Regions from separate parts of the Halomonas sp. KHS3 genome, predicted to be linked through region 2. Evidence: riboswitches for the same ligand, from Rfam matches in the RefSeq annotation. Region 2 holds a riboswitch; each other region holds the start of a gene.

Evidence for each region. Region 2 has a riboswitch for thiamine pyrophosphate ahead of RO22_RS07940 (NUDIX hydrolase). Riboswitches for the same ligand answer to the same signal wherever they lie in the genome.
Region 1: linked by a shared signal. The riboswitch ahead of thiM (hydroxyethylthiazole kinase) and the one ahead of RO22_RS07940 (NUDIX hydrolase) in region 2 are both predicted to bind thiamine pyrophosphate.
Region 3: linked by a shared signal. The riboswitch ahead of RO22_RS10060 (sodium:solute symporter family transporter) and the one ahead of RO22_RS07940 (NUDIX hydrolase) in region 2 are both predicted to bind thiamine pyrophosphate.
Region 4: linked by a shared signal. The riboswitch ahead of tenA (thiaminase II) and the one ahead of RO22_RS07940 (NUDIX hydrolase) in region 2 are both predicted to bind thiamine pyrophosphate.

What each region holds. Positions count from the first base shown of each region.
Region 1 covers NZ_JWHY01000008.1:67,285-71,924, reverse strand. Annotated here, with positions in the region: gene ampC (class C beta-lactamase) at 1-336, shown strand, start outside; gene RO22_RS17430 (cupin domain-containing protein) at 528-1,193, shown strand; gene RO22_RS17425 (DUF6164 family protein) at 1,190-1,558, opposite strand; gene gloA (lactoylglutathione lyase) at 1,568-2,104, opposite strand; gene RO22_RS17415 (hypothetical protein) at 2,349-2,693, shown strand; TPP riboswitch at 2,748-2,846, shown strand; gene thiM (hydroxyethylthiazole kinase) at 2,870-3,679, shown strand; gene thiE (thiamine phosphate synthase) at 3,669-4,301, shown strand; gene RO22_RS17400 (LysR family transcriptional regulator) at 4,298-4,640, shown strand, end outside.
Region 2 covers NZ_JWHY01000002.1:1,281,532-1,286,171, forward strand. Annotated here, with positions in the region: gene RO22_RS07930 (class I SAM-dependent methyltransferase) at 1-230, opposite strand, end outside; gene RO22_RS07935 (thymidylate synthase) at 274-1,245, opposite strand; gene RO22_RS07940 (NUDIX hydrolase) at 1,309-1,872, opposite strand; TPP riboswitch at 1,930-2,033, opposite strand; gene cmoB (tRNA 5-methoxyuridine(34)/uridine 5-oxyacetic acid(34) synthase CmoB) at 2,079-3,158, opposite strand; gene cmoA (carboxy-S-adenosyl-L-methionine synthase CmoA) at 3,161-3,904, opposite strand; gene pgi (glucose-6-phosphate isomerase) at 4,064-4,640, shown strand, end outside.
Region 3 covers NZ_JWHY01000003.1:250,721-255,360, reverse strand. Annotated here, with positions in the region: gene RO22_RS10075 (CoA-acylating methylmalonate-semialdehyde dehydrogenase) at 1-324, shown strand, start outside; gene RO22_RS10070 (hypothetical protein) at 413-1,105, opposite strand; gene RO22_RS10065 (peroxidase-related enzyme) at 1,284-1,865, shown strand; TPP riboswitch at 1,990-2,095, shown strand; gene RO22_RS10060 (sodium:solute symporter family transporter) at 2,085-3,497, shown strand; gene corA (magnesium/cobalt transporter CorA) at 3,469-4,437, shown strand; gene RO22_RS10050 (NnrU family protein) at 4,602-4,640, shown strand, end outside.
Region 4 covers NZ_JWHY01000002.1:734,128-738,767, forward strand. Annotated here, with positions in the region: gene thiC (phosphomethylpyrimidine synthase ThiC) at 382-2,301, opposite strand; gene tenA (thiaminase II) at 2,333-3,016, opposite strand; TPP riboswitch at 3,106-3,268, opposite strand; gene RO22_RS05485 (NAD(P)-dependent oxidoreductase) at 3,482-4,438, shown strand; gene RO22_RS05490 (class II aldolase/adducin family protein) at 4,492-4,640, shown strand, end outside.

The DNA of each region.
Region 1 (4,640 bases), on a different contig from region 2:
GCTACGCGCACGGGGTACTTTGAGGTCGGCAATATGACCCAAGGACTGGGGTGGGAAAGCTATGCCTACCCGGTGGCGCTCGATCAGTTGCTGGTAGGCAACTCGCTTGAGATGATTTTGCAGCCCAACCCCGCCAACCGCTTAACCCCACCGCTAGCCCCCAGGCAGGAAGCGCTCTATAACAAAACCGGCGCTACCAACGGCTTTGGCGGCTACGTGGCTTTTGTACCCAGCGAGCAAATCGGCATTGTGCTGCTGGCTAACCGCAACTACCCCAATCAGGCGCGCATCGAAGCTGCACACCATATTCTTACCAAGCTGACTGAAGCGCCCTAAGCAAGCAGCCAGACAACCTGATGCCGCCTTCGTGAACTGCACCCCAATCGTTGGATATTCGTCCAATGGTTGGGGTGTTTTTTATGGCGATATAACGAAGATCAAACAACCGAAAGTTGCATTTTTTGCTGTCGATAAGGAGACTAGCACCCTCCCCCGTCACTTACCTTCACTGCGAAGAGCCCTTTCCCATGCGTCTAAACGCCGATTTTAGCCACTTTGCCTGTGTTACCCCGGAAGAGTATCAGTGGGTCGATTCCCCCAGCGCGGGGGTAGAGCGCATGATGTTTGACCGGATTGGTGATGAAGTTGCTCGCGCTACCAGCCTTGTGCGCTACGCCCCCAATACAAAGTTTGAGCGGCATACCCACGGCGGCGGCGAAGAGATTCTGGTATTGGAAGGCGTGTTCGCCGATGAGCATGGGCGCTACGCGGCGGGCAGCTACTTAAGAAACCCCATTGGCACCGGCCATACCCCGCAAATTGGCGAGGAAGGCGCGCTGATATTTGTCAAACTGCACCAGTTTGACCCCAACGACACGCTACAGTTGGCAGTGCCAGCGCATCGGCTGCCCTGGCAGCCTGATCGACGCCCGCGCATTGCCTATAAAATGCTGCACACCTACAAGCAGGAGCGCACCAGCCTGGAGCGCTGGTCGGCGGGCACCTCCATTACCTACCCCACGCTGCTGGGCGGGCTGGAGTTTTTGATTCTGGAAGGCACACTGAGCGATAGCGAACAGAGTTACACGGCAGGCACCTGGTGCCGCTACCCCAGCGGTTCTGCTCCGGCACTTACCGCCGGTGATGATGGCGTCATGATGTACCTCAAACGCGGCCATCTGCCAGCCGCTTAGCTTCGCGACATACCCAGGAACGGCAGCAGCGTAAGGGCGGCAATAAGCCCCACTGCTAGCAGTACTAACACGACCTGCACCGGGTGAGCGGCCAAACGACGCCACAGCGTCTCCGCGTCACCCCGCTCAACCGCCGCCTGGTGCTCGCGTTGGGCGCGCTCAAGGCGCTCCGCCTGGTAGGCCTCTAACGCCGCGATGGCAGCGTCGTGCTGATGTGGATTGCGCAGCCAAATCGCGTCAACGCCCAGGCGGAAAAAGCCCGCCTGGGTTTCATAGGTATCAAAGCCATGGGCAGCGAGCAGGTCACGCACCTCCATGGCCTCTTCGTCGGTCACATGGCGCAGCCGGAACAGTAGTTCAGCCATTGGCGTGCCTCAAGAGTCGCTCTTCCCCACCATCAGGTCTGCCTGAATCACTTCGATCCAGTAGCCGTCCGGGTCTTTAACGAAGATAACATCTTTCATCTTGCCCTGATCGGAGCGTTTGACGAAGGTGACGTCATGCTCGTCGAACCACGCCTGGGCCGCTGCCAAATCCGGTACGTTGAAGCAGATATGCCCAAAGCCCTGGGGTTCGGCATTGCCATCGTGATAGGCGAAATCTTCCTGGTCTTCAGTCCCCCAGTTGTGGGTCAGCTCCAGCAGCCCTTTCTGGCTAAACGTCCAGGCGGTACGCGCTTGCGCATCGTCCGGAACGCTGTCGCTGGGTTCCAGGTTGGCCAGGAAGTAGAGCGAGAACTGCATCTCTTCGAAATCCAGCCGCCGCATCACCTGCATACCAAACACTTTTGAGTAGAACGCCAATGCCTGCTCAGGGTCTTTCACCCGCAGCATGGTGTGGTTTAAACGAAACCCTTGAGTTTGGGGCGGCGTAGCCACGACGCCGGGATGCTGCTCGCCTTGAAAACTCATTTTGCTCTCCTATCGCTGATGTTGATCATTGAATCCATTGAGCTTCACGTACCGCTTACCATGGGGGCTTTATGGCCATAATAACAGCCCTTACAAGCACGTAGGCAGTGTCGTATCGAGGTGCCGATAAGCGCACTGGCAATACTAAACAAAAACCCTACACTTATTCTTCATAAGCTTTACAAAAAGCAGTTCCCGCAACATGAGTGATGCCCCACCTTTGAGGCGTCCACAGGAGTTTTCCATGAGTGCGATCGATATGACGCTGGGTGACCACCTGACGCTAAAACAGCTTTCCAATGCGCTTCACAACGGTTTTTCGCCGATTGTTGAAGTCGAGTCGATGGATGGAATCTACAAAGTGCGTTTTCACCATGCTAACGGCGTGTCTGAGCTGAGCGATAACAAGGGCCACGTCAGTACTTTTCTGGGCACGGGCGAAATCCGCGATACCCTGGGCCAACTGGGCTTGACCCACGGCGTGCTAACCTTCGCCGACCAGTGTGGTGACGAGATGATTGGGGTCGAGGGTAAAGCGATGACACCTGATGAAATGCTTACCTACGGTACGCGTATTTCGTTTCGTTAGATTGCTATCGTCCGCATCCGGGGCTTTACAGGGCTACTTCAGGCAAGGATAGTAATCCCTCGACAGGGGCGCCCTCCGTTACGGTTGGGCTGAGAAGCACCCTTTGAACCTGAACCGGATAACACCGGCGTAGGGAGTCGTGGTAACGCTTACCACCTCCCTGCCGGGAGGATGCTATGACCCTACGCCCGCTTGGCGATTACCTTGAGACGCTGCGCTCATTGACACCGCTGGTTCACTGCATGACCAACTATGTGGCCATGAACAGCACTGCCAACCTGCTGTTAGCCACCGGCGCGTCGCCCGCCATGCTGCATGCGCCTGAAGAAGTGGCTGAATTCACGGCTATCTCCGCGGGGCTGTCGATTAATATCGGTACGATCTCTGCCCACTGGGCTGACGCTATGCTCACCGCCACAGCGACTGCCGATCAGCATGCCATTCCCTGGGTATTAGATCCCGTCGCCGTTGGCGCCACGCGCTATCGCCAAACGCTGTGCGCGAAGCTGCTGGCCGCTAAACCCAGCGTGATCCGTGGCAATGCGTCTGAAATTCTTGCCCTTAACGGTTTAGCTAGCCAAGGCCGCGGCGTGGACGCCACAGCCGCCACCGACCAAGCCGTGGACGCTGCAATAGCATTAGCGCAAAAACACGGCTGTATTGTCGCGATGACCGGTGAAAGCGACTGGGTGACGGACGGCACACAGCACTACCGCATTAACGGTGGCCATCCTTTGATGCCCCGCGTAACAACGCTTGGCTGTGGGCTGAGCGCGCTAGTGGCGGGATTTGTGGCTGCCAACCGCGACGCCCCACTGGGTGCAACGGCAGCCGCGCTGGCCTGCTTTGCGGTCACAGGGGAGCGTGCGGGAAGCCACGCCAACGGGCCTAGTAGTTTTCAAGTGGCACTACTGGATGCGCTGTATCAACTCACCCCTGACGACCTCACTACTTATGCCCAACTGGAGGCAATCCATGCCGCTTGATCTATCGCTCTACTTGGTCACCGATGCCACGCTCTGCCGAGAGCATGGTTTGGAACAAACGGTTGAGGCAGCGGTAAAAGGCGGCGTCACCATCGTGCAGTTGCGTGACAAGCATGCCAGCGACGAACAGATGATTGCCCAAGCCAAACGGTTAAAAGCGCTTCTGGCGGGCACCGGTGTCCCGCTGATCATTAACGACCGTTTGCAGGTGGCACTAGAAAGCCAGGCAGATGGCCTGCATGTCGGTCAGAGCGACGCTGCCGTTCAGCAAGCGCGCCGGGTGCTAGGTGATCAAGCGATTATCGGCCTGTCGATCAATACTATCGCCCAGCTGCAAGTCTCTCCGTTTGAGCTACTCGATTATGTCGGGATTGGCCCCGTGTTTGCCACCGAGAGCAAACAAGATCACGCCCAGCCCATCGGCTTTGGCGGTTTAGCGGCGCTGGTCAAGGCGTGCCCACTGCCCAGCGTGGCCATTGGTGGGCTGAAAGCGGATCATGCGATTAGCGTACAGCGCGCGGGAGCGAACGGTTTAGCGGTGATATCAGCCATTTGTGGCCAGCCCGACCCTTACCAGGCAGCGCGCGCTTTTCAGATTTTCCAAGCCGATTCGGCGTCATGAATCAGTTAGAGCATATCGTCGCTTTTGTGCGGGTAGCCGAGTTGGGTAGCTATACCCGTGCTGCTGAAGCGCTGGATATTTCCCGCACTCGCGTATCCCGCCAGGTCATGGCACTGGAAGAGACATTGGGCGCGCGACTGATACAGCGCACCACACGACGGCTACATCTCACTGAGGCCGGGGAGCGCTACCTGATACGCGCCCAAGGGGTACTGCAAGCGCTCGATGAGGCCGCCGCCGAGGTGGGCCAAGGTACCAGCGATGTGCGTGGGCGGCTGCGCGTTAATGGGCCGATGAGTTTTGGCACCCGCTACCTAGCGCCACTCGTCGCGCAATTTA
Region 2 (4,640 bases):
TCAATCATTGTTGGAGAGATGTCAACACCGGTGACATAGTCGAATCCGTCGTCTCTTAATCTTCTGGACACTTTGCCGCTGCCACAGCCGTAGTCCAATACACTAATTCCCTTGCCATAAGAGCAGGTTAACTCCGCGATGAGTGGTTGATAGCCAAAAGCATTCTCCACCCAATCATCATAAGCGTCAAAAAGCTCGGCGATATTTTGTTCAGTCCAATTAGTATTCATAAAAATAAATCCCCTAATATTTGCTCATGTATGAATGCTTGTACTATCCCCAGCGATTAATAAGAAACGGTTGATAGTAGGGGTTAATTATCTCTAACGCCTTTTGAGGCAGCGCATTCCCTATCTTGATTTGGCGATAGATCCAGAACAACATCAGCACATCTCGCCAATACGTCGTTAGGTTAAGATTAGCCATATCATTAAACGTCAACAAGCCGCTACGGATCTCTGACTCATATTCCAATAGTTTGCGTATGGTAGTCGGGGAGGTGCCAATTGGCATTAAAGGTACTGTGCCTGGCTGGGGTATAGTTTCATTACTATTCAAAAGTTCAAGCGCACGCTCATGTGTGCTTTCATAGACGTGAATAGAACCAATTTGATGTGTGTAGTGACCGATTTTGCAGCCTATGCGGGCAGCAATATACTCTTGCAAGAAAGTAAAAGAGAAAATATCGTTCAGCATGCCAACGTAGGCATCATTTGCACGCATATAGCTGACCATGTTCAACTTTTCTTCGCGGAGTAGCAACTGAAGACCCAAGGTACATGAAACGTCGATATTGCGTCGATAAAGATCTTCTTCCGCACTAAATATTTGAAGGACAGCGCGCTTACTATCGGGATCGTCATTTTTAAGGATATCAATCACTCGTTCGATTTGATCGAGCGTGTCTGCACCAAAGTTTTTAAGACGAGCTCCGTAACCAGTACCAGGTAAGCTTATACCATCTGGGCTGTAGCGTTGCATTGAAGGGGCGTACCAGGAAATAAATGCTAAGTCGTTTTTACCTGATAAATACCATAACGCTTCTGCATAATTAAAAACAATATTTTGTTTGCGTATTTTGCTTAGACAAAAACGATCAGGAGGATTGTCGAGTCGGATATTGAAGCCAATGAGTTCTCGCTCTTTATTTCCTCTAGGTGAGTTAACATATTCATATTCAAAGCAGATTTTATGCAGTGTATCTCTGTAGAGGCTGGTGAAATTCGTATAATGTTTGTGCATCATTATATTCATCTCTTTCGGTGGACAAAGAGGCGTATTTTGCTGATACGAATGATGGCGAGTAGTTTAAAAAGCTGAATTGGAGCTGTGAATCGCGTTTGATTTTTCTTTGACGATCAAACTGTGCAAATTAAAGGCTTTCACGACAGTATCTGCGACGTGATCAGCTAAGGCTTCATTGAAGTTGAGTTTTCCGTTTATAACTTTCGCCCAGCGGCAGTCCGCAGCATCATCACCAGGCCGTAGCTCGCCATCAACGTAGTGACATAAAAGGGCAACCAAGGCGAAGTGGTGGTGACTTCCCTCTGGGTCATATCCGATTACTTCTACTACATCAATTAACGGTCCTACCAATGCTGTGATACCGGTTTCCTCCATTAATTCGCGCTTTGCTGCACAATGTAGGCTTTCTCCCGGTTCCACTGATCCTCCGGGGAAGCCCCAAGTGCCCCGTTGAGGTTCTTTACTGCGTTGGACGAGGAGAACTTCATTATTACGCAGAGTTACGGCGATTGCTGCCAAGCGTGGCTTGGCAAGTACGGAGTTCAGGCGGTTTTTATCAGACGTGTTAAAAGGGGAGGTACTACTGAGCGTAGATGCGTTAGCGGGCGTTGAGTTACCTTGCGACACGATACACTCCTGCATTGAGATTCGGATAATACAGGCGTAGGTGTCAAAACAGATTCATATATGGTTTATGTCCGTTCCTACGCCGGTATCAGCCGGATCAGGTTCAAAGGGTTTGGATAACTCCATCTCAGCCTGAATAACAGGCACCCCTCGGAAAAGTTACTGTTACTATGAGTTTTAGTATAAGTCAATATTTGGGGGGCAATTCAATGCGGCGGCTTGGCGGACGCCGGGGCGGTTTTGACACCTTCTTCGCACACTTGGCTAACGGCTAATTGGCCCGGCTTATTCGCCAAAATCACCGCCCGCCGCGGTGCAGGGTAGCCTTCAATGGTGCGGGTGCGGTCGTTGGGGTCGAGAAAATCAGCCAACGATTGGTAGGTCATCCACTCCGTCGAGCGCTGCTCGTCTAACGTGGTAACGGCTTCATCGACCACGCGCACGTTGGTAAAGCCGCAGCGCTCCAGCCAGTGGCAGAGTGCTTGAGAAGAGGGCAGGAAGTAGACGTTGGGCATAGCGGCGTAACGTTCGCCGGGCACAAATACGGTCTGCTCGTCGCCTTCGACTACCAGGGTTTCTAGCACCAGCTCGCCGCCCGGAACTAACGCGGCTTTTAGCTGCTGAAGATGTTCCAACGGGGCAGGGCGATGGTAGAGCACGCCCATGGAAAATACCGTATCGAAAAAGCCCAGGTTCTCCGGCACATCTTCTATACCCACTGGTAAAAACTGAGTTCTGCCGTCATCGGTATCGCCGACGAAGTGGCGTACCGCCTGAAATTGCCAGTAGAAGCGCGGCGAAGGGTCAATTACTAATACGAAAGCAGCCCCTGCCCCGGCCATCCGCCAAGCGTGGTAACCGCTGCCGCCACCCACATCGAGCACTTTGCGATATTTTAGCGGTGCCAGGTGTGGCGCCACTCTTTGCCACTTCCAGTCAGAGCGCCACTCGGTGTCGATATAAATGCCGCCTAGCTGAAAAGGGCCTTTACGCCATGGGGCAAGCTTTCTAAGCAGGTTAAAGCATTGGCGCTGCTGGCTATCGCTAAGATCGAGATCAACGCTGACGGTGTCGCTGTTTAAATCCACGCGCCGCTCGGCGGGCAGCACCGGAAGCTTGGCCACGGCTTTTTCCCAGGCGGATAAATCGCCGTGGCGGTTACGGTCAAGCCCGTGAGCTAACTGCTCGGGAAGCTTCGCTAACCAGGGCGTTAGTGAGGCATCAAGCGTAGCTTGATCTAAAAACGCCTGATAAATTGCGCGATGATCGTCGGGTAGTGGCGCCACCTTTAACCCTCCTTAAACGCAATCAGCGAGGCAAAGTTAAGGTACTGGAACCAGGTCATCGAACGTGGAAAACCTGCTTGTTTCAAACGACCATGAAGTGCATCGAGGGTATCCGGCACCAGTACGTTCTCAAGAGCGGTGCGCTTCTGGCTGATTTCCAGATCACTGTAGCCATTGGCGCGCTTGAAATCGTGGTAGCGTTCTACCCGCCAGGCGTTGTCGCGCTCGTCGGCGTCGACGGTTTTCTCCGAGAGAATCAGCACGCCGCCGGGTTCCAGCGCTGCATAAAGCCGCGCCAGTAGTGCATCGCGGTCGGCGGCGGGTAGAAACTGTAGGGTAAAATTGAGAATGATCATGCCCGAAGACGCATACTCTAGGGTACGAATGTCGGCTTCTTCGACCTGCATAGCGTACGCTGGGCACTCGTCAGCAAAGGTTTGCCGAGCCTGGGCGACCATGGCGGGCGATAGGTCAACGCCCGTATAGCGAAAGGCGTCAGGCGCCAGCGCCCCTGCCAGCGCAAGGCCGGAAGCGCCCAGCGAACAGCCTAGATCATAGACATGGGCGCCATGGCGCAGGTGGCGCTGGGCAATTAAGCTCAACATGCCGAGAATTTGCCCGTAGCCGGGTACCGATCGGCGGATCATGTCAGGGAAACAGGCGACCACCTTTTCGTCGAAAGAGAACCGCGCGACTCGGTCAAGGGGTGTCGAAAAGATAGCGTCACGGTAAGATGCATCACTCATGGGCAAGCCGGGATCATGGAAAAGGCGTGCTAGTTTACGCGCCCTTAATTGACTAGAACAGGCCTGTCTAGCACAGACTCGTTTAGAACAGCCCTGTTTAAGGTTATTAACCTGTTTAATGAACCCCGCTGCAAGGATCGACGCCACTGGAGAAGCTAAATGGCCTCAGCATCAAGCGCTACACCCGATACGTTACCGGCATGGCAGACGTTAAAGCATCACGCTGAAACGCTGCAGCACGTTCACTTGAAAACGCTGTTTGGCACCGAGCCTTCCCGGTGGGAGAGCTTTACTCGCCAGGTGGCGGGCTTGACGCTGGATCTTTCCAAGCAGCGCTGGGATGACGATACGCTCGAGCATCTGTTTACGCTGGCCAGTGAAGCGGGCGTACCCTCTGCCATTGAGGCGCTGTTGAGCGGTAAGCGAGTGAACGTCAGCGAAAACCGCCCGGCGTTACATACGGCGCTGCGTTTACCCGCCGATGCGACGCTTGAGGTTGAGGGGGAAGATATCGTCGCTGCCGTGCATGAAAGCCTTGCCCAAATGGAGCGCTTGGTCAGCCGGCTGCACGCAGGGCAGTGGCGTGGTGCCACCGGCAAGCCGATTCGGCATGTGGTTAACCTGGGTGTAGGCGGTTCAGATCTAGGCCCACTAATGGTCACCCATGCCTTGGCAGATTTCCGACCCAAAGATATTCATCCGGTTGAGGTGCATTTTGCCTCCACCATGGATGGCT
Region 3 (4,640 bases), on a different contig from region 2:
AGCGTTGAAACCCTGGATGAAGCGATTGCCTTTATCAATGCCAATCCCAACGGCAACGGTACCTCCATCTTTACTAACTCAGGCTGGGTAGCGCGCCGGTTTGAAACCGATATCGACGTTGGACAAATTGGTATTAACGTGCCAATTCCCGTACCGGTCGCTTACTTCAGTTTCACTGGTTCAAGGGCTTCAAAATTGGGAGATTTGGGCCCTAATGGTAAGCAGGCGATTGCGTTCTGGACACAAACAAAAACGGTGACGGCGCGTTGGTTTGAACCAGAAAATGTTTCCAGTGGTATCAATAGCACGATTTCACTGGGTTAAAAAAGTGGCGCTAACTGGCTCCGCTTAAGCGGGGCCAGTTGCTAACGAGGTCGGTTAACCGCTTGGCAGATCAAGCCAGGTGGCTGGCTTAAAAGTTGTCAAACAGCGGAAGGCTCTCTTCAAGCAGCTGTTCAATGGGGCCGAGCTGGCTTTCATGCAATACTAACAGCGACTCCTTACCCATAAAGTGTTCAGCGGGGGGGACGAGCAGAGCAAACTCACCCTCTTCAAGGTGAAACTCATGTATTTCGCGCATTCCCAGCGGAGTTACACACTGCGTGCAGCGGTAGGTGTCATCTTCGCCATAAATCAGCCGATGGTACATTTTAAACAGCGTATATAGTGCCAAACCACCCTCAAAGGCTGGCCAGCGCGCAGGGGTCTCGCGAATATCGTTGGTAAGGTCTTGCCCTTCGGCTTCGGCGTCTGCAATTGCATTGGCAAGCGGGGCGGCAAGAATGGCGCTATTGTCGGCAGGTAACGGCGTGTTGTGCTTAGAAGCGTGTTCAAAATCTTGTACAGCGCGCTTAAAGTCAGGAACGCCATCAAGAGTATAGTCGACATGCTGGAGGTCTTCGGGCTCACAGCCGCCATTTTCCCAGCCATGAATGACGCGAAGTGTCATTTGACCCCGTGTCATTGGGCGGGCAAGCAGCATATGTAGCATTATACGAATGTGCAGCTGACGCTCATCGGTATCATTTTCAAATGCTCGGTAAGGGTCAGTAAACAGCTCGTTTAGACGACCGGGGGTATGTTCCTTGGCTTCGTTATGGCTCATGACAGTGTCCCTTTGAACGAACTGTTTATTAAGAGTAGCGCATGTTTTTTTGTCACAGAACGAATCTTCAGTATGGCGAGTAGGGCGGCTGAATAAAAGCCTCTTAATTCAGCTTTTTGTTACACAACCGCTAAGCCGTTTTTATGAGATGGCTAAACTTAACAAGAAAGAGGTGAGCATGTCTTCATCATTAAGTCGTTTTAACGTGCCTGAAACATTGGATGACCTGCCTGACGATATTCGCAGTACCATTTTGACCGTTCAGGGTAAAGCGGGTTTTGTGCCCAATGTCTTTCTGATGTTGGCCCATCGCCCTGCTGAATTTCGTGCTTTTTTTGCCTATCACGATGCGTTGATGGAGCGCGAATCAGATACCCTCACCAAAGCCGAAAAAGAGATGATTGTAGTGGCTACCAGCGCACGTAATCGCTGCCTATATTGTGTGGTTGCTCACGGGGCACTGGTGCGCATTTACAGTAAAGACCCGCTACTCGCTGACCAAGTGGCGATCAACCATCGGGTGGCGCCGATTAGCGAGCGCCACCGGGTGATGCTCGATTTCGCCATGCACTGTGCCATCGATGTGGGTGAAATGACTGATGAATGGCTTGCCCGCCTGCTGGAAGTAGGCTTTAGCCAAGAGGATTGCTGGGATATAGGCGCGATCGCGGCGTTTTTTGGCTTGTCGAATCGGTTGGTTACCCTGGCAGGTACGCCACCCAATGAGGAGTTCTACCTGATGGGGCGAGTGCCTCGCTAAGAGGCGACCAGCGCACCTTAACTTTACTAAGCTATGATTTTGATTGAGAATAGTTCTTGAGACAGCGCTTCGAAAAGTACCCAAAAACGTACTTAGAAAAAGCGCTTAGCAAAACACCTACATTCACTGTCGCCAGGGGAGCCCTGCATAAAAGGGCTGAGATGCGGCTACGCAGACCCTGGAACCTGATCCGGTTCGTACCGGCGGAGGAAGTGCGACATGCTTTACCTAACGTTAGCCGTGCTTGGTGCGGCGCTGTGCTGCTTTGCTTACTTAGGCCTCCGGGCTCGCTGGGTGAATGGCCCACTTGATGACTATGTCACCGCCCGTAACTCGCAAACGGCATCTACCCTGGGGCTCTCCTTCCTTGCCTCCGGCATGGGCGCATGGATTCTCTTTGCTCCTCCTGAAATCGGCGCCTTTGTTGGCCCGCTGGCCCTGGCAGGCTATGCATTAGGCTCTGCGCTGCCGTTTATCGTCTTAGGACTGTATGGGCCGAAGATTCGCCGGGCGTTGCCCGAGGGGCGCAGCATCGCCGAGTTTGCTGAAGCGTGCTATGGCCCTGGTGTAAGGCGCTGGGTAACGCTGGTATCAATCGCCTATATGGCGTGCTTTTTAGCTGCCGAGCTAACCGCTATTGGCGCCATTACCGCGCTGCTTTCCGATGTGCCCCCCGCACTGGTGATTATTGGCGTGGCGCTTACCACGCTCATCTATACTGCGGCAGGTGGTCTACGGGCCAGCCTTGCCACTGACCGTTGGCAGGCGTGGTTGTTACTGGTACTGCTGTGTGTGGTCGGTGGCATGGCCCTATGGCGGCTTCCCACTATTCCCAACGAGGCTGCGCTTCCTGCCATTCCCATCACCAGTGCGCTCAGCGTAGCGTTAACGCTAGTGATCGCGGTTACCGCGGCCAATCTCTTCCATCAAGGCTATTGGCAGCGCGTGTGGGCCGCTCAAGACGATCAAAGCCTGGGGCGCGGGGCATGGTTAGGTGGCGCAATGACGGTAGTCGTCGTCATGGTGATTGGTGGTCTGGGTGTATTGGCCGCGATGAGTGGTGTGCCATTAGGCGAGCCGCCGATGCCATTTTTTGCCCTGTTAAGTGATGCTCCTGTTTGGCTGACGCTACCCGCCTTGGTATTAGCGGTGACCTTGGTGGCCTCCAGTGTTGATACGCTGCAAAATGGTATTGCCTCGTTGGTGGTCGCGCGCAGCGAGCAGCAGGGCGTATCACTGGTGGCTGCCCGCTGGGTGACAGTGGTAGTAATGGTACCGGTGGTATTAATTGCCTTGCAGGGGTTGTCAGTACTGCGTCTGTTTTTGATTGCCGACCTGCTGTGTGCTGCCATTGTGGTACCTGTGCTGTTGGGCCTGTGGCAACGAATGACGCCACTGGCCGCCATTGTAGGTGGCATCGCGGGGCTGCTGGGTGCCATTCTCCCAGGGTGGTTAAGCCAAGGAAGCTTGGTCGCCGGGATGGTGGCCGCCAGTTTTCCGGGCAGTGTCCCTACCTTGGGGCCATTCGTCGGGGCGTTAATCGCCTCAACGCTGGTGAGTGTGCTGTTAGCCTACTTAACGCTAGCTATTCGCAAGGACATCCATGATTCGAACTCTTCTGACTACCCCTGAAGGTGAGACCCACGAGGGGGATGAAAGCCTGTTGGCTGTCTGGCAGGCGACGCCTGGCAGCCATATCTGGATCGATATGCAGGGCGAGTCCCAACAAAGCGAGCGGGCGATTTTAGAGGCGTTTGAGTTTCACCCCATGGCGATTCAAGATGCCCACAAAGAGCGCCATCCGCCAAAAATTGAAGAGTTTGATAATCACACCTTGATTATTTATCGTGGCATCTCCTCCTTTGATGCCGAACTAAACTATCTGCCTCAACAGGTCTGTTTCTTTGTGGGGGAGCGATTTCTGGTCACCCTCCATCCCGGCCAAGCGCTCTCCATAGAACGGCTATTCAACGAGCACGGTAAAGCCTTGCTGGCCCATTCGCCGGAACATGTCGCGCTGCGGGTGATGTATATTTCTGCGGGCTTTTATATCGATAGCCTGCTTGAGTTCGAAACGGCGTTAAGCGATCTGGAAGACGAGCTGCTGGAAAATGGTAATGATGTGCTAATGCGCAAGATCATCACTTACCGTTCCCGGCTGGTTAAAATGCGCCGCATCTTTAGCTACCACCAGGGGATTACCCAAGAACTCACCGCTTATGACTATGAGCATTTACCGCGGGAAGAGAGCGAAACCCTGCACGCCATCAACGATGTAGCGGATCGCTTCGAACGCCTCTACACATTGACCCAAATGTACTACGACATTTGCGGTGACCTAATCGATGGCTATATCTCTATTTCCTCCCACCAGCTAAATATCACCATGCGGGTGCTCACGGTGATTACCGCGATTTTTGTGCCGCTCACGTTTATTGCCGGGATTTACGGTATGAACTTCGAAAATATGCCCGAGCTGCGTTATCAGTATGGCTACTTTTTTGTCTGGGGAGCCATGTTGGGTATTGCGGGTGTCATGATTTGGCTATTTAAGCGCAAGCATTGGTTTTAAGGACAGGTTTTAAGGACGGGGTTTAGTCTCCCCATAGAACGACTCCAGGAAACAAAAAGTTGACCCATGCATAGGTGGTCGGTGGCTGAGTGTGGCATCCTCTCCAGCGACCAAGACTATAAGGCATAAAGCCGTCGACTAGCGTTTTCACTGGGAGTTGTTCCATGACGATTATGATTATCGGGCTGCTGATTTTTTTAGGC
Region 4 (4,640 bases), 550 kb from region 2:
GATGAGCAGCTCAGAGGATGGGCCAGGGCCAAAGGGCTTAAGCTCGTCGCTCTGTGCCAGCGGTGGCGCATCACAGAACGTAATAAACGGATTCTATTATCCTATTATTATTAATTGTGATTTTGATTTAGGTCAATTAAATACCGACTAGTCGGTATTTAATTGATAGTATTTGCTATGAGCTGGGTAGCTATACCAAGGTTTTTTTCGTCACTCTCAAATGTTAAATGAGCTACGTTGCGCAAAACTACTGTTAAGCCATACTTTTGGGGCAGCGCTAGAAAACAAAGGAGCACACAAGCGATGGGAGGTTGCGGCCATTTTTTAGCGCTCCCCAGGGAAAAGCCGCAGCAAGCAGTAAATTATCGTGCGTTGGTAGATTTAAACTTCCTGATACAGCTCACTGCCTTTGTTGCGGAACTTCTCTGCCTGCTCTTCCATGCCTTTCATCACCGCTTCTTGATCGCCGTTTAGGCCATGTTCGTTGGCGTAATCACGCACCTCCTGGCTGATCTTCATGGAGCAGAACTTTGGTCCGCACATGGAGCAGAAGTGCGCCACCTTGGCGGAGTCTTTGGGCAGGGTTTCGTCGTGGTACTCTCGGGCAGTATCCGGGTCTAGCCCCAGGTTGAACTGGTCTTCCCAGCGGAACTCGAAGCGTGCCTTAGAGAGTGCATTATCCCGCCGCTGCGCTGCCGGGTGGCCCTTGGCGAGATCCGCCGCGTGGGCAGCAATCTTGTAGGTAATGATGCCGGTTTTGACGTCGTCTTTATTGGGCAGGCCCAGGTGCTCTTTGGGGGTGACGTAGCAGAGCATGGCGCAGCCAAACCAGCCGATCATCGCCGCCCCAATGCCCGAGGTAATGTGGTCGTAGCCGGGGGCTATATCGGTTACCAGCGGGCCTAAGGTATAGAAGGGCGCTTCGTCGCAGTATTCCAACTGCTTATCCATGTTCTCTTTCACCAGGTGCATGGGCACGTGGCCGGGGCCTTCGATCATCACCTGCACATCGTGCTTCCAGGCAATATGGGTCAGCTCGCCCAAGGTTTTTAGCTCCGCCATCTGTGCTTCGTCATTGGCATCGGCCACTGAGCCAGGACGCAGGCCATCACCGAGGGAGAACGCCACATCGTACTGCTTGCAGATCTCGCAGATCTCCTCGAAGTGGGTGTACAAGAAGCTCTCCTGGTGATGGTACAAACACCATTTGGCCATGATCGAGCCGCCGCGGCTGACAATGCCGGTGACCCGCTTGGCGGTGAGCGGCACATAGCGCAGCAGTACGCCCGCGTGAATGGTGAAGTAGTCCACGCCCTGTTCGGCCTGCTCGATCAGCGTATCACGGAAGACTTCCCAGGTGAGGTCTTCGGCCACGCCTTTGACCTTTTCCAGCGCCTGATAGATAGGCACTGTGCCAATCGGCACCGGCGAGTTGCGCAAAATCCACTCGCGGGTTTCGTGGATGTTCTGCCCAGTGGAGAGATCCATAATGGTGTCCGCGCCCCAGCGGATACCCCAGGTCATCTTATCCACCTCTTCCTCGATGGAAGAAGTTACCGCCGAGTTACCCAGATTACCGTTAATCTTGACCAGGAAGTTACGGCCAATAATCATCGGCTCGCTTTCGGGGTGGTTGATGTTGTTAGGAATAATTGCCCGCCCTCGGGCGACTTCATCGCGCACAAACTCTGGCGTGATCTCCTCCGGCAAGCTGGCGCCAAAGCTCTGACCTTTGTGCTGGTGGCCCAGAATCCGCTCTACTTCAGCGGTACCTAACGTTTGGCGACGCTGGTTTTCCCGCAGGGCGATGAACTCCATTTCCGGCGTAATAATGCCCTGGCGGGCGTAGTGCAGCTGGGTCACGTTTCCAGGCCGCCCGTCTTTTGTAGAGAGGGCACGCCGCGGGGTGCGGGTTAGATCAAAGCGCAGCTGGGCAAGCGTCGGGTCGTTGGCGCGGCGGTTGCCGTAATCAGACGTGGGGCCTGATAGAAATTCGGTATCGTCACGCTCTTCAATCCAGGCTCGGCGTAGTTCCGGCAGACCGCGGCGCAGGTCATTGTTAGCATCCGGATCGCTATAGGGGCCTGAAGTGTCGTACACCAGCAGTGGCGGGTTCTCTTCATCAATGCCGGTGGTTTTGGTCGGCGACAGTGAAATTTCCCGGAACGGCACACGGATATCCGGGCGCGAACCTTCGATATATACCTTACGTGAGCCGGGCAGCGGCGCAATGGCGGCGGCATCGACCTGGGCGGTTTCGGCTAAAAAGTGGCTGGTTTTGCTTGTTACGGTCTTAGTCATTACTGTCGTTTCCTTGTGTTGTTTTGCTGAATTAGTGGGTGAGGTCTTGGTCTATCAGCTCTAGGCCCATCTGCCAGAAGTCGATTTCCAGGCGGGTGGCGTCGCGGAAGATCTTGCTCAGTTCGGCAAAGCGGGCGGGGGTAATGTCGGCAAGGCGGATATTCAGCCATTCAAGCTCCGCCTGCATGGCGGCCTGAAACTCCTCGCCTTCGTACATGGCTATCCAGGCGTCGTAAGGGTTTTGCGCGCCGCGCAGGGTGGAAGGCTGGGCGTTTAGCCAGTTGGCGATTTCGCCGTAGCCCACCAGGCAGGGGGCCAACGCCACGTGCAAATCCAGCAGGTCGCCGCGGTTGCCGGTATCTAACACATAGCGGGTGTAGGCAAGCGTCGCTCTGGCTTCGGGAAGCTCCTCCAGTTCTTGCTCGGAAATCCCCCACTCCTGACAAAAGCCCACGTGCAGGCCCAGCTCCACATCCACAATGGCTTTCAAGCCTTCATGGGCTTGGCGAAGATCGGCGAGGGTGGGGCTTTTGTAGGCAGCCAGCGCATAGGCGCGGGCGAAGTGAATCAAAAACAGGTAGTCCTGCTTTAAATAGTGGCGAAACGACGCCCCGGGCAGCGTGGCGGTGCCTAGCTGGCGCACAAAATCGTGCTCAATATAGGCGCGCCAATCTTTCTGGCAAGCGGTAGTGAGATCAGTAAAGCGGTAGCCCATGATGCCTCCGGTGGTAATGATCCGGAGGGGGGGGCGAAAAAGATCGAGGGAGTGGCGCAGAAGGGCAGCGTGCGATCGTGAGAGAGCAGCCGTGGCCATCGCTTGATCCCTACGCCGGTACCCTCGCTGCGAACTTGTGTAAGTAGCAGCGCATTAGCCGGATCAGGTTCTGCGGGATCAGCGCTCGGCAGCATTAATTGCTACGCCCTGCGCCATCTCAGCCGGATTTCACCGGCACCCCGTCAAGCTGTTCGTTGGTGGAGTGTAGGAGGCGGGTGAGGGAGATGCAAGGGTGTATGACATGGAAAGTTATCGGGAAACAATTTATTAGCATCATTACAGCGATGAGAGTTTAGGTGCTGTAATGGCGTTTCATGGCATCGGTACGTGAATTATTATACAGTTGAGTAACAAGTGGCTGTTTTACAGCCACTGCTATTTCGAATGTGAACCGTAGGAAGTTGCATGACCAACACGAACTCGATTTTAGGCGTCTATCTCAGTGATTCGCTCGACCTTGATGCCATTTATGGTAACGCCTTGCGCGATGAAGCGAGTGATGTCGTCCTGCGCCATCCCCATGAGATCGATAACCCCGAAGATGTGCGTTTTGCGATCTGCTGGTTGCCCAATGACGAGGCTTTCGAGAGCTATCCTAATCTTGAGCTGGCGATGTCTATCGGTGCCGGTGTTGATGCCCTGCTGGCGCATCCTGGCCTGAGCGATGAAGTACATATCGCCCGGGTGCGGGATCCACATCAGGCCGACTTGATGGCGGGTTTTGCCGCGCATGAGGTGCTCCATCGTGAGCGTGAGTTCACCACCCTGGAGCAAAATGCTGCCAAGGCGCATTGGGCGCCATTGACGATGCGCGCGCCAGCATCAAGAAAGGTGGCGGTGCTGGGACACGGCACCATGGGGCGCGCCGTGGTGAAAGCGGTGGCCGCGCTTGGCTTTTCTGTACACGTAGCCTGCCGCAGCGAGCCACAAGCCCCGGTTGAAGGCGTGACCTATCTGACAGGTGACGGGGCTGTCATGGCGGCAGCGGATGGCGCCGATTATCTGATCAATGTGCTGCCACTGACGGCTACCACTGAAAACGTGCTTAACAAGGCGCTGTTCGCGAAGCTCGCCAAAGACGCTTGGTTGGTGCAGATCGGTCGGGGTGAGCACTTGGTCGAGGACGATCTTCTCCTAGCGCTCGAACACGGCCATTTGGGTGGGGCGAGCCTGGATGTGTTCCGTGCAGAGCCGCTGCCTGCGGATCATCCCTTCTGGCAGCATGAGTGCCTACGCATCACGCCACACATTGCTAGTGATTCGTTGCCAGAGGTGGTCGCAGGGCAGGTTGTCGACACCGCCCGCGCCCTTCGCGATGGGCAGCCGCTTGCCATGGGCGTTGATCGGGCGCGCGGTTACTGACGTAAACGCTAACCACGTTGCATGACAATCACTTTGCTGCAAAGGAACACCTGATGAGTCTCGATAAGTCTCAACGCACCACGACGAGCAACGCCGAACAAGAAACCCGCATCGCGCTGGCAGCCTGCTATCGTCTGGCCGCCCACTATCGCATGACGGATCTGATCTACACCCATATTACCGCGCGGGTGCCTGGTGAGAA